4 regions of the Citrobacter tructae genome follow, and region 4 is predicted to be linked to each of the others. Evidence: predicted binding sites of a transcription regulator. Region 4 holds the regulator's gene; each other region holds the start of a gene.

Region 1 (3,345 bases), 1.8 Mb from region 4:
CGCTCGCCGTGCTCTTCAAGATATTCCGTGAGATCCTCCGCCATCCGCTTAGTCAGCGTCGTCACCAGCACACGTTCATTGATCGCCGAGCGGATACGAATTTCAGAAAGTAAATCATCCACCTGCGTCGCCACCGGACGCACTTCAATCACCGGATCCAGCAGGCCGGTCGGTCGTACCACCTGATCGACCACATCGTCGCCGGATTTCTCCAGCTCATAGTTGCCCGGCGTGGCGGAAACGTAGATAGTTTGCGGCGCCAGCGCTTCGAACTCTTCAAACTTCAGCGGGCGGTTATCCAGCGCCGACGGTAGACGGAACCCGTACTCAACCAGCGTCTCTTTTCTCGCCCGGTCGCCGCGATACATGCCGCCGATTTGCGGGATGGTGACGTGGGATTCATCGACCACCAGCAGGCCATCGGCGGGCAGGTAGTCAAACAGCGTCGGTGGCGGTTCGCCAGGCCCGCGCCCGGAGAGATAGCGGGAATAGTTTTCAATGCCCGAGCAGTAACCCAACTCGTTCATCATCTCCAGGTCGAACTGCGTACGCTGGCTTAAGCGCTGTTCTTCCAGTAACTTATTGTTAGCCAGCAGGTTTTTACGCCGATCTGCAAGTTCGACTTTAATTTCTTCCATCGCCTGTACAATGCGTTCGCGCGGCGTGACATAGTGCGTTTTAGGGTAGATGGTAAAACGCGGAATACTGGATTCAACCTGACCTGTCAGTGGGTCAAACAGCGACAAACGCTCCACCTCCTCATCAAACAGCTCCACGCGCAGCGCAATGTCGTCAGATTCTGCCGGGAAGATGTCGATCACCTCACCGCGCACGCGGAAAGTACCGCGCTGAAACGCCTGATCGTTGCGGGTATATTGCAGTTCCGCCAGCCGACGCAGAATCGCGCGTTGATCAATAATCATGCCGACCGTCAGGTGTAGCATCATTTTCAGATACAGGTCCGGGTCGCCCAGACCATAGATCGCGGAAACCGAGGCCACCACAATGACATCCCGACGCTCCAGCAGCGCCTTGGTCGCCGACAGTCGCATCTGCTCAATGTGTTCGTTGACCGACGCATCTTTCTCGATGAACGTGTCAGAACTCGGCACGTACGCTTCCGGCTGGTAATAGTCGTAGTAGGAGACAAAATACTCTACCGCGTTATCCGGGAAGAACTCTTTCATCTCGCCGTACAACTGGGCTGCCAGCGTCTTGTTGGGTGCCAGCACCATGGTCGGGCGCTGTAGGTCCGCAATGACGTTGGCAATGGTGAACGTTTTCCCCGATCCCGTTACGCCCAGCAGCGTCTGATGCGCCAGACCATCCTCCAGCCCTTCTTCCAGGCGACGAATCGCCTCAGGCTGATCGCCAGAGGGTTTAAAAGCGGAATTCAGTTTGAACGGTTTACTCATGAGCAGCTACCTGAAGCAATGGGCGGGCAGGTGTCTAATTTTACTCGCAGCAGTAGATTTTGCCAGTAAAATATACTGGATGAAAAAACAGTAACGCACCACAATATTTCTGTTACGCCCCCTGAAACCCCATCGCGGCAGGCTGAAATTTCACCACGGGCAAGATAAAACACCAGCAAAAATGTGTTATCCCCAGACCTATGACTTTTTTAACATTTGTCAAGCCAGGAGATGAAAGTTTTATGGCAACGGATGACACTTCCACGACAGGCATTGCTTTTATCTAACAATATGTAATTCAATAACTATTTTCCCAAGACGTCTTTCGCAGCAATTTAGTCGCAGGCCGCGTCTTCTCTCGCTTACATAGTGTTTTCTAACTCTAATACACAAGGTTATCCACAGGAATGGTGGATAACTGTCTCTAGCCCACGCTGACTGCCGCCTGGCGGAAACGTATCGATGTCCTTTTTTGGTCGAATAAAAAAAAATTATCGCTAAATTTTGATATTTATCAGCTAACGAAGCAGGCTGTAACAGCCGAGATCCTGCTCGCATTTTCATCATTTATTTGCCTGTCCCAATGTGTTGAAAAGGACAGGCCGTTCCCATTTGTCAACAACAGGATGGTGCCAGAGACAAAACGCTCAGATCGATATATTGCCCGGTCGATGCCTGCTCCGGTACCTCTGACAGCCACGGGATCTCTCCCAGTAGCGGTGCAGGAAGTGCGCGCGTCAGCGTCGCCATATATTCAGCGTGACGCTTCCCTGGCGGGGTCACGTCATTGGCAACCCAACCGACCAGCGGCAACCCCGCCTGGCTTATCGCCTGTGCTGTGAGGAGGGCATGGTTGATACAGCCAAGCTTCACGCCAACCACCAGAATTACCGGCAACTGTTCTGTTTGCACCCAATCAGAAAAGCTCAGCGTCGGCGAAAGCGGGGTAAACCATCCTCCCGCACCTTCCACCAGCACCCAGTCGGCCTGTTCCTCCAGGGTACGCAAACCGGCAGATATTACCGGTGCCAGAATCGGCCGCCCTTCATCGGCGCTGATAATATGCGGTGACGTGGGTTCGGCGAAGGTATAGGGATTGATGGCCGCATAGTCCAGAGCCAGCGTGCTGTTGCGTTGCAACGCCAGGGCATCGCTGTTACGCAAACCGTCAACCGTCATTTCACTACCCGACGCAACCGGCTTATAGCCAACGGTCCGGTAGCCCAGTTTCCCTGCCGCCTGCAGCAGCGCGCAGCTGGCGATGGTTTTACCGACTTCGGTGTCGGTCCCGGTGACAAAAAACGTTTTAGCCACGTTGAATCACTCCCAAAAAAAGATGATACGTCAGCGGGTATTTCCCCTGCTGCTGGGGCCAGGCTAACTGTAACTGGTGCAGCTGTGAGCGGGTCAGCACGCGCTGCTCGCGTCCTTCATGCAAATGCGTCGCGCCAATGCCTTTAAGCGAACGCATGGCGCTCAGCGCGTCGTCAAACCACAGCGTGACGGCTTGCATCTGATATTCAACGTCCCAGCCACGCAGGGCGTTTTCCAGCTGTTCCACAGATAAAAAACGGTTGGCGTGCATCCGGTCATCCACCGCCTGCCATGCCTGACGTAGTTCCGGCATCGAGCCGTGTGCCAACGTGCTAAATGCCACTCTCCCACCAGGGCGCACAACCCGGTAAAGCTCGCTTAACGCGCCACGTAAATCGCTGCACCACTGCACGGCCAGATTGCTCCAGGCCAGGTCAAAGGTGGCGGTAGCCTGCGGAATGGCTTCGATATCCGCCAGCAGGTAATAGTGGGCAACGTTGTGCCGCTGCGCTTCAGTGAGCATTTGCGACGAAAGATCCAGGGCGCTGACCTCGCTCCCCAGCTCCCGCCAGTAGCGACTCATACGTCCCGGCCCACAGCCCGCATCCAGCACGCG
Region 2 (3,345 bases), 2.2 Mb from region 4:
TAAGGATATTCTGTTGAAACGCCGTTTGTTTATTGCCGCTTCATTATTCGCGATGAGCTTTTCGCCCGCCAGGGCGATTGATATCTCCAGCTTGGCTCCTCAGCCTCCCGCCATTAATGCTGGCGCATGGGTACTTATGGATTACACAACGGGCCAAATACTGACCGCCGGTAATGAACACCAGCAACGCAACCCGGCCAGCCTGACCAAGCTGATGACCGGCTATGTTGTGGATCGCGCAATCGACAGCCAGCGTATTAGCCCGACAGACATTGTCACCGTTGGTCGTGATGCGTGGGCGAAAGATAATCCGGTATTCGTCGGCTCATCGTTGATGTTCCTGAAAGAAGGCGATCGCGTTTCGGTGCGTGATTTAAGCCGTGGTTTAATTGTTGATTCCGGTAACGATGCCTGCGTTGCACTGGCTGATTACATCGCTGGCGGACAACCGCAGTTTGTTGCCATGATGAACAGCTACGTGCAAAAACTGCAGTTGCAGGACACTCATTTCGAAACGGTGCACGGGCTGGATGCCCCTGGCCAACACAGCTCGGCTTACGATCTGGCTGTGTTGTCCCGGGCTATCATTCACGGCGAACCTGATTTCTACCATATGTACAGCGAGAAAAGCCTTACATGGAACGGGATCACCCAGCAAAACCGTAACGGCTTGTTGTGGGATAAGACCCTGAACGTAGATGGATTGAAGACGGGCCACACTTCTGGTGCCGGATTTAACTTGATTGCGTCTGCCGTTGATGGGCATCGTCGATTAATTGCCGTTGTTATGGGGGCCGAGAGTGCGAAGGGGCGTGAAGATCAGGCGCGTATACTGCTGCAATGGGGGCAGAAAAACTTCGACACGGTACAGGTTCTGCGCAGCGGTAAGCAGGTCGGTGTGGAGCGGATTTGGTATGGCGATAAAGAAAAAATCAGTCTCGGTACTGAGCAAGATTTTTGGATGGCGCTGCCTAAAGCCGAAGTGCCGAACATCAAAGCAAAGTATGTGCTTGATAAGAAGGAACTGGTGGCACCTATTGCCGCGCATCAGCGCGTGGGTGAAATTGAACTCTATGACAGAGATAAGCTGGTGGCGCATTGGCCGCTGATGACGCTGGAGTCAGTCGGTGAAGGTGGTATGTTTTCGCGTCTGAGCGATTATTTTCACCATAAGGTGTAGATTTCTGTTTGTGCACCGGACTGGCAAGAGTGCGAATCTGCTCACATAATAATCACTGTTTCCTTGTGACCAAAATACGAAAAAATTACACTGTATATAAATACAGTGTAGTGACGGAGGTTATATGGAGTACGAAATAAAGCAGGTAGAAAAACGCAGGATTGCCGGTTTTCACATGGTTGGACCGTGGGAACACACGGTTAAGCAAGGGTTTGAGCAACTGGTGATGTGGGTCGATGGTAAACAGATTGTGCCGCTGGAATGGATAGCTGTCTATTATGACAATCCAGATGTGGTCCCAGCAGATAAATTACGCTGTGATACCGTCGTTTCCGTTCCGCAGAATTTTGTCATCCCGGAGAACAGTGAAGGGGTGATCCTGACTGAACTGGCGGGCGGCGAATATGCTGTGGCCGTTGCTCGCGTTGAAAATCATGATTTTGCGACGCCCTGGTATCAGTTTTTTAACCGCCTTTTGCAGGACTCGTCCTGGCAGCTATCTGCCAAACCTTGCTTTGAAATTTACAGGAACAATGGCATGGAGGATGGATACTGGGACATTGAAATGTACGTACCAGTGCAGGCGAAGTAACTATTTTTAGTGTCAATCAGGATAAAAGTCCCGTTGATAACAGTGATATTTTCACTGAAAAAGCAGGTACAATTCTGTTCTTTGCTATTCCCTGACGGAGTGCATGAGTGCGTGCAGATAAGTCACTGAGTCCTTTTGAAATTCGTTTATATCGTCATTATCGTGTGGTGCATGGTATTCGCATCGCGCTGGCGTTTCTTCTCACTTTTCTGCTGGTCCGCCTGCTGAACATCCCTGAAGGTACCTGGCCTCTGATCACGCTGGTGGTGATCATGGGGCCGATTTCTTTTTGGGGTAATGTAGTCCCCCGGGCTTTTGAGCGTATTGGCGGAACGATCCTGGGTTCGGTCCTTGGGCTGGTGGCGCTACGGCTTGAGCTCTTTTCACTGCCGCTGATGCTGATATGGTGTGCGGTGGCAATGTTTCTGTGTGGCTGGCTGGCATTAGGTAAAAAGCCGTATCAGGCACTGTTGATCGGTATCACACTTGCTGTCGTGGTCGGGGCACCCGCCGGCGATATGAACACAGCACTCTGGCGCGGCGGGGACGTTATTCTCGGCTCGTTACTGGCGATGCTGTTTACCTGGGTCTGGCCGCAACGTGCATTTATACACTGGCGTATACAGCTGGCGCACTGCATTACCGGCTATAACCGGGTGTATCAGGCTGCGCTATCACCCAACCTACTCGAACAACCACGGCTGGATAAGCACTTACAACAATTGCTGAGTGATGTCGTTAAAATGCGCGGATTAATTATTCCTGCCAGCAAAGAAACCCGCATTCAAAAGTCAGTTTTTGAGGCCATTCAAACGATTAATCGTAATCTGGTGTGCATGCTTGAACTGCAAATCAATGCGCTGTGGGCAACACGTACCAGCCATTTTGTTATGCTGAATGCGCATACGTTGCGTGAAACTCAGCTCAGAATGCAGCAGGCATTGCTGACGATAACGCATGCCCTGTATGAAGGTAACCCTCAGCCGGTGCTTGCCAACACCGAAAAACTCAATGACACGGTGACCGAACTTCGTCAACTAATTGATGAACATCAGGGCGAGCATATAGCTGAAACGCCCATCCATGGCTATGTTTGGCTGAATATGGAGATGGCGCGACAGTTGGAGCTACTCTCGCATTTAATCTGTCGTGCTTTGCGCAAATAAAGCGCAGATGAGGGGATTGGTTCTACTGCTGCTTCGATTCAGCAAAGATTAAGGGTATGATACTGAAAAAGGCTAAAACCATTGGTAACTGCAATGGCTTTACCCTCGATAACTCAGGTTTCAACCGTGCATTGTCGATGCAGATGCAACTTGAAGTATGGCGGGCATGAAAGTAATGTTGACCCACTTTAGCCGTTGTTTAAACGAATCCGAATCTCACATTATCAGGGGTGTAAAAATGGAAACTACCAAGCCTTCTTTCCAGGACGTGCTGGAATTTGTTCGTCTGTTCCGTCGTAAGAACAAACTGCAACGTGAAATCCAGGACGTTGAGAAAAAGATCCGTGACAACCAGAAACGTGTCCTGCTGCTGGACAACCTGAGCGACTACATCAAGCCTGGTATGA
Region 3 (3,345 bases), 240 kb from region 4:
GAGCTGCTGGAATCGTTCGAAGAGTTCGACTATCCAAACGAAATTGGGCCGGGCGTCTATGACATTCACTCTCCGAACGTGCCAAGCGTGGAGTGGATTGAAGCCCTGCTGAAAAAAGCCGAACAGCGTATCCCGGCGGAGCGTCTGTGGGTGAACCCGGACTGCGGCCTGAAAACCCGCGGCTGGCCGGAAACCCGTGCGGCGCTGGCAAACATGGTGAAAGCCGCGCAGAACCTGCGTCAGGCTTAAAACAAAAACGGAGGCTAATGCCTCCGTTTTGATGATCGGTTTGCCGGGGCAATAATTATTTCTTCCCACCGTACTGCGCAAACCACTCCAGCATTCTCTGCCAGCCGTCTTTTGCAGACTCTTCGTGATAGCTCGGGCGATAATCGGCGTTAAACGCATGTCCGGCATCGGGATAGACCACGATTTCCGTTTTGGCATTCGCCGCGCGCAGTGCCTGACGCATCGTCTCGACTGTATCTAGTGGAATACTGGTGTCCTGAGCGCCATAGAGTCCCAAAACGGGGGCGTTCAGATCGGTGGCGATATCGACGGGATGTTTGGGGGAGTTTAGTGTTTTGTCTCCGACCAGTTTGCCGTACCACGCCACAGCCGCTTTTAGCTGCGGATTATGCGCGGCATACAGCCAGGTGATGCGCCCGCCCCAGCAAAAACCGGTGATCATCAGTCGATGCGCGTCACCGCCGTTGCGCGAGGCCCAACTGGCGACGTGGTCCAGATCGGCCAGCACCTGAGAGTCCGGGACTTTTGCCACCAGGCCGCTTAACAACGTTGAAATATCGGCAAAATCATTCGGATCTCCGGTGCGGAAGTAAAGCTCTGGTGCGACAGCCAGATATCCTTCCAACGCCAGGCGGCGGCAAACGTCACGAATGTGTTCATGAACACCAAAAATTTCCTGTACGACGATAACGACAGGGAGCGGACCCTCGCTCTGCTTCGGACGTGCATGATACGCCGGCATATCATCGCCTTGAGACGGAATTGACGTTATGCCCGCGATGATTTCGTTATCCGGGGTGTGGACTGCCGTAGCAGCGGGTGGGGATACAGCAGGTGCAAAGCCAGATTGTCGTGTTGTTGCCATGGTATTCTCCGTACCCTTAAGTATTTAGCCAAATAGCGCATTGTTAACTATAGACGCGTGCAACGAACCACATTGCCTTAAACGGTCTATCTTTTGTGCAAGGCTTGCCTGTATCGAACTGTTAATGTGATCGGCATCACTATTTGACGGTAATTTAATGCAATTGATTTACATCATAGTGATGGTTGTCACGAAAATATGTTCATGCCTTCGGTAAAGTATATTTTTGCTTCTTCTGACAAAACCGATTCACAGAGGAGTTTTTATGTCTAAGTCTGATGTTTTTCATCTCGGCCTCACCAAGAACGATTTACAAGGGGCCCAGCTCGCTATCGTCCCTGGCGACCCGGAGCGTGTGGAAAAGATCGCCGCGCTGATGGACAAGCCGGTTAAGCTGGCATCTCATCGCGAGTTCACTACCTGGCGTGCTGAGCTGGATGGTAAAGCAGTGATCGTCTGCTCTACCGGTATCGGCGGCCCGTCGACGTCTATTGCCGTAGAAGAACTGGCGCAACTGGGCATTCGTACCTTCCTGCGTATCGGTACGACCGGCGCGATTCAGCCGCATATCAACGTTGGCGACGTGCTGGTTACCACCGCGTCTGTCCGTCTGGACGGGGCGAGTCTGCACTTCGCACCGATGGAATTCCCGGCAGTTGCCGATTTCGAGTGCACCACCGCGCTGGTGGAAGCGGCGAAATCTATCGGCGCCACCACCCACGTGGGCGTTACCGCCTCTTCTGATACCTTTTATCCAGGCCAGGAACGTTACGACACCTTCTCTGGTCGCGTAGTACGCAACTTCAAAGGCTCGATGGAAGAGTGGCAGTCCATGGGCGTCATGAACTACGAAATGGAATCCGCTACACTGCTGACCATGTGCGCAAGCCAGGGTCTGCGTGCCGGTATGGTTGCAGGTGTTATCGTCAACCGTACTCAGCAAGAGATTCCGAATGCAGAAACCATGAAGCAAACGGAAAGCCACGCAGTGAAAATCGTGGTAGAAGCAGCACGTCGCCTGCTGTAATTATCTCTTCTTTAAGAAAAGGCCGATGCGTTCGGCCTTTTTATTTTGCGTAGTACCTCGCAGGAAATTCCTTTTAAACTGGACGTTTATACAGCACAATTCTATTTTGTGCGGGTAAGTCGTTGCTGTAAGGGGGCGTAGTGGATATTTCGATAATGATAAGTGCCGTCGTGGCGTTAGCTGCAGGGCTGCTCGTGGGCTGGCTGGCGACAAAAGCGCGAGCCGATCAAATCCGCGCAGATCTTATCGAAGAACGGCGTGAACTGGATATTGCGCTAAGCGCCGCTCGTCAACAGCTGGCGCAGGAAGCCCATTGGCGTGAAGAGTGCGAGCTACTCAACAACGAACTCCGCAGCCTGCACAGCATTAACACCTCTCTGGAGGCCGATCTCCGGGAGGTCACTACACGGCTCGAAGCGACGCAACAGCATGCTGAAGAGAAAATCCGTCAGATGATCAACAGCGAACAGCGCCTGAGCGAACAGTTTGAAAATCTGGCGAACCGTATTTTTGAGCACAGCAATCGTCGTGTCGATGAGCAAAATCGCCAAAGCCTGAATAGCCTGCTTACACCATTGCGTGAACAGCTGGACGGTTTTCGCCGTCAGGTGCAGGATAGCTTTGGCAAAGAGGCGCAAGAACGTCATACCCTGGCGCACGAAATTCGTAACCTCCAGCAACTGAACGCGCAGATGGCGCAGGAAGCGGTTAATCTGACGCGGGCATTAAAAGGTGATAACAAAACCCAGGGTAATTGGGGAGAAGTCGTTCTCACGCGGGTACTGGAGGCTTCTGGTCTGCGTGAAGGTTATGAGTATGAAACCCAGGTTAGTATAGAAAATGACGCCCGTTCGCGAATGCAGCCGGACGTTATTGTACGATTACCTCAGGGCAAAGATGTGGTGATTGACGCCAAAATGACGCTGGTTGCCTATGAGCGCTATTTTAATGCAGAGGATGACTACACTCGTGAAAGCGCGTTGCAGGAGCACATCGCCTCGGTGCGTAACCATATTCGTTTACTGGGCCGTAAAGACTACCAACAGCTTCCGGGGTTACGTACGCTTGATTATGTTCTGATGTTTATCCCCGTTGAGCCCGCTTTTCTGCTGGCACTGGACAGACAGCCCGAACTGATTACAGAAGCGCTCAGAAATAACATTATGCTGGTGAGTCCCACCACGTTGTTAGTGGCATTGCGTAC
Region 4 (3,345 bases):
ATCACGTGTTCGTAGCCGATGTAGATTGGTACGAGGGTAATCGGACGCGTACCGCCGCGCAGCATCGCCTGAATGGTCATCGACAGCGTGCCGGTTTTCGGGTCCAGCAGACGACCGGTACGTGAGCGTCCGCCTTCGACAAAGTACTCAACAGAGTAACCGCGGCTGAACAACTCGCCCAGGTATTCGCGGAAAACGGTGGAGTACAGCTTGTTGCCCTTGAAGGTACGACGAATAAAGAACGCGCCCAGACGACGGAAAATCGGACCTGCTGGCCAGAAGTTCAGGTTGATCCCGGCAGCGATGTGCGGTGGAACCAGCCCCTGGTGGTACAGAACGTACGACAGCAGCATATAGTCCATATGGCTGCGGTGGCAGGGCACATAGACAATTTCATGGCCGTCGTGCGCCAGTTGGCGTACACGTTCCGCATTGTGAACGTTAATGCCCTGATATAGCCGGTTCCAGGTAAAGCCCAGAATACGGTCCGTCAGGCGGATCATCTCATAGGAGAAGTTGGCGGCGATCTCTTCCATCAGCGCAATCGCGTTTTGCTGCGCTTTTTCGTGGGAGATTTTTTTACTGCGCGCTTCATCTTCTACCGCGCGGGCGATCGCTTTTGAGGCCAACAGCTTATTAAACAGATCCTGACGGGCAGGGAGGCGCGGGCCGACTGCGGCCAGGCGCTGGCGAGCAAAGTGCATACGCGCCACGCGCGCCAGTTTTTGGGCGATGGTTTTATCCGTGCCGTGTTCGTCTGCCATGCGACGCAGGGAGACCGAAGGCGAGAAGCGGACAAAACTGTCGCGACCGAGCCAGGACACCGCAAAGAATTTCTGTACACCGTTCAGCATACGCAGCGGCGGATTGACCTCGCCTTTCTCGCGTCCTGGCGCACGACCAAACATCACCGAAACCGGCACCATCTGCACATCCAGGTCTGGATTGCTGCGATGCAAGTCGAGATAGTTATGGAACAGCTTGATGGACTCTTCTTTTGGCGTGTAATAGGTAAACACGCGCGGGCCGCCGTGAATAAACACGTAGCGCGGCAGTAAAGTCCCGTCTATCTCCAGCGGTTCCAGGGGATCGGGGAGATCGTGCACCAAACATTGAGCACGCAGCGTCAGCAAGTCAGCTTTTGAGTTGTACGGTAGAACGTACATAATGGGACGAGACGTATCGAGTCCCAACTCCGGGGCAGGTTCCGCCGGAATAGACTTGCTTTTTACCAGGACGCTTAATGGTAAATTCAGTAATTTGTAGTAAATTCGTGGCCAGCCGGACATAAACGATGTAAAGCCTCTGGTTAATAATGCAAATGCGCTGCAAGGATATCAGAAAGTTTAGTGAATTTCTGGTGTATCCGGTCATACTTCGCGCTGCTTTGCCACACCCTGAAACAAACGGGGTAACGTTACAATGACATTGACGCTAATAATGTAAAAAGGTTCTTTTTGATGGCCAATAATACCACTGGATTCACCCGAATTATCAAAGCTGCAGGCTATTCCTGGAAAGGTTTCCGCGCCGCATGGATAAATGAAGCAGCATTTCGTCAGGAAAGTGTTGCCGTGCTGCTGGGGGTTGCCATCGCCTGCTGGCTGGATGTCGATGCCATTACCCGCGTGTTGTTGATTGGCTCGGTGATGCTGGTGATGATCGTTGAAATCTTAAACAGCGCCATTGAAGCTGTAGTTGACCGTATTGGATCTGAGTATCACGAACTTTCCGGTCGGGCTAAAGATATGGGGTCGGCAGCCGTTCTGCTATCTATTTTTGTCGCCCTGATCACCTGGGGCATCCTGTTGTGGTCGCATTTGCGATAAGGATTCCACAACTTCATAAATCTCCTGTTTTTTGTGCAGTTTGCGGTTCCAAAATCGCCTTTAGCTGTATATACTCACAGCATAACTGTATATACACCCAGGGGGCGGAATGAAAGCGTTAACGGCCAGGCAGCAAGAGGTGTTTGATCTTATTAGAGATCACATCAGCCAGACAGGTATGCCACCGACGCGTGCGGAGATCGCGCAGCGTTTGGGGTTCCGTTCCCCAAACGCGGCTGAAGAACACCTGAAAGCGCTGGCGCGTAAAGGGGTGCTCGAAATCGTCTCTGGCGCATCGCGTGGTATTCGTTTGTTGCATGAAGAAGAAGAAGGATTACCGCTTGTAGGCCGTGTTGCCGCAGGTGAGCCGCTTCTGGCGCAACAGCACATCGAAGGCCACTATCAGGTCGATCCTTCATTGTTCAAACCGAATGCCGATTTCCTGCTGCGCGTCAGCGGAATGTCGATGAAAGATATTGGGATTATGGACGGAGACCTGCTGGCAGTGCATAAAACGCAGGACGTGCGTAACGGCCAGGTGGTGGTTGCTCGTATCGATGATGAAGTGACGGTTAAGCGACTGAAAAAGCAGGGAAATAAAGTCGAGCTTCTGCCAGAAAACAGCGAATTCAAACCTATCGTTGTTGACCTGCGCGAGCAAAACTTCACTATTGAAGGACTGGCCGTCGGCGTTATCCGTAACGGTGAATGGCTGTAATTCTGTATTAATACTGTGGCGCATTCTGCGCCACAGTTAGTTTTCACTTCTTTTCATCAGGCTTTTCTGTATGCCTTTCTTTACCTCCTCTGATAAAGCACTCTGGCACCTCGCCTTACCAATGATTTTCTCCAATATCACCGTTCCCCTGCTGGGACTGGTGGATACGGCGGTGATTGGTCATCTGGATAGCCCGGTCTATCTTGGCGGCGTAGCCGTTGGGGCGACGGCAACCAGTTTTCTCTTTATGCTGCTGCTCTTTTTACGCATGAGTACCACCGGGCTGACGGCTCAGGCATTTGGCGCAAAAAATCCGCAGGCGCTGGCACGTGCGCTGGTGCAACCGCTGATTCTGGCATTGGGAGCTGGGGTGACAATTGCGGTGTTTCGCATGCCGATTATCGATCTGGCGCTGCACATTGTCGGTGGCAGTGAAGCGGTACTGGAACAGGCCCGGCGCTTCCTTGAAATCCGCTGGCTCAGCGCGCCAGCCTCGCTGGCGAATCTAGTGCTGCTTGGCTGGCTGCTCGGTGTTCAGTACGCGAGGGCGCCGGTTATCCTGCTGATTGTCGGCAATATCCTTAACATTGTGCTCGATATATGGCTGGTGATGGGCCTGCATATGAACGTGCAGGGGGCCGCGCTGGCGACGGTCATTGCAGAATATGCCACGCTGTTGATTGGTCTGCTGATGGTGCGCAAGGTTCTCCATCTGCGTGGTGTTTCACTCGCGATACTGAAACAGGCATGGCGCGGAAACTTTCGCCGTTTGCTGGCGCTGAACCGCGACATCATGCT

What was found. The regulator LexA, encoded in region 4, represses DNA repair genes until DNA is damaged. The targets are predictions, from matches to a motif close to TNCTGTATGTACATACAGNA.
Region 1: uvrB (excinuclease ABC subunit UvrB) is a predicted target of LexA. The motif match lies at 1,489-1,508, and genes of this name have one in related genera.
Region 2: sbmC (DNA gyrase inhibitor SbmC) is a predicted target of LexA. The motif match lies at 1,269-1,288, and genes of this name have one in related genera.
Region 3: rmuC (DNA recombination protein RmuC) is a predicted target of LexA. The motif match lies at 2,218-2,237, and genes of this name have one in related genera.

Annotation. Positions count from the first base shown of each region.
Region 1 covers NZ_CP038469.1:50,619-53,963, reverse strand. Annotated here, with positions in the region: gene uvrB (excinuclease ABC subunit UvrB) at 1-1,415, opposite strand, end outside; gene bioD (dethiobiotin synthase) at 2,031-2,729, opposite strand; gene bioC (malonyl-ACP O-methyltransferase BioC) at 2,722-3,345, opposite strand, start outside.
Region 2 covers NZ_CP038469.1:464,460-467,804, forward strand. Annotated here, with positions in the region: gene dacD (serine-type D-Ala-D-Ala carboxypeptidase DacD) at 8-1,180, shown strand; gene sbmC (DNA gyrase inhibitor SbmC) at 1,305-1,772, shown strand; gene E4Z61_RS02755 (FUSC family protein) at 1,880-2,938, shown strand; gene E4Z61_RS02760 (DUF496 family protein) at 3,177-3,345, shown strand, end outside.
Region 3 covers NZ_CP038469.1:3,311,769-3,315,113, reverse strand. Annotated here, with positions in the region: gene metE (5-methyltetrahydropteroyltriglutamate--homocysteine S-methyltransferase) at 1-249, shown strand, start outside; gene E4Z61_RS16560 (dienelactone hydrolase family protein) at 305-1,114, opposite strand; gene udp (uridine phosphorylase) at 1,380-2,141, shown strand; gene rmuC (DNA recombination protein RmuC) at 2,282-3,345, shown strand, end outside.
Region 4 covers NZ_CP038469.1:3,072,964-3,076,308, reverse strand. Annotated here, with positions in the region: gene plsB (glycerol-3-phosphate 1-O-acyltransferase PlsB) at 1-1,289, opposite strand, end outside; gene E4Z61_RS15425 (diacylglycerol kinase) at 1,461-1,829, shown strand; gene lexA (transcriptional repressor LexA) at 1,939-2,547, shown strand; gene dinF (MATE family efflux transporter DinF) at 2,618-3,345, shown strand, end outside.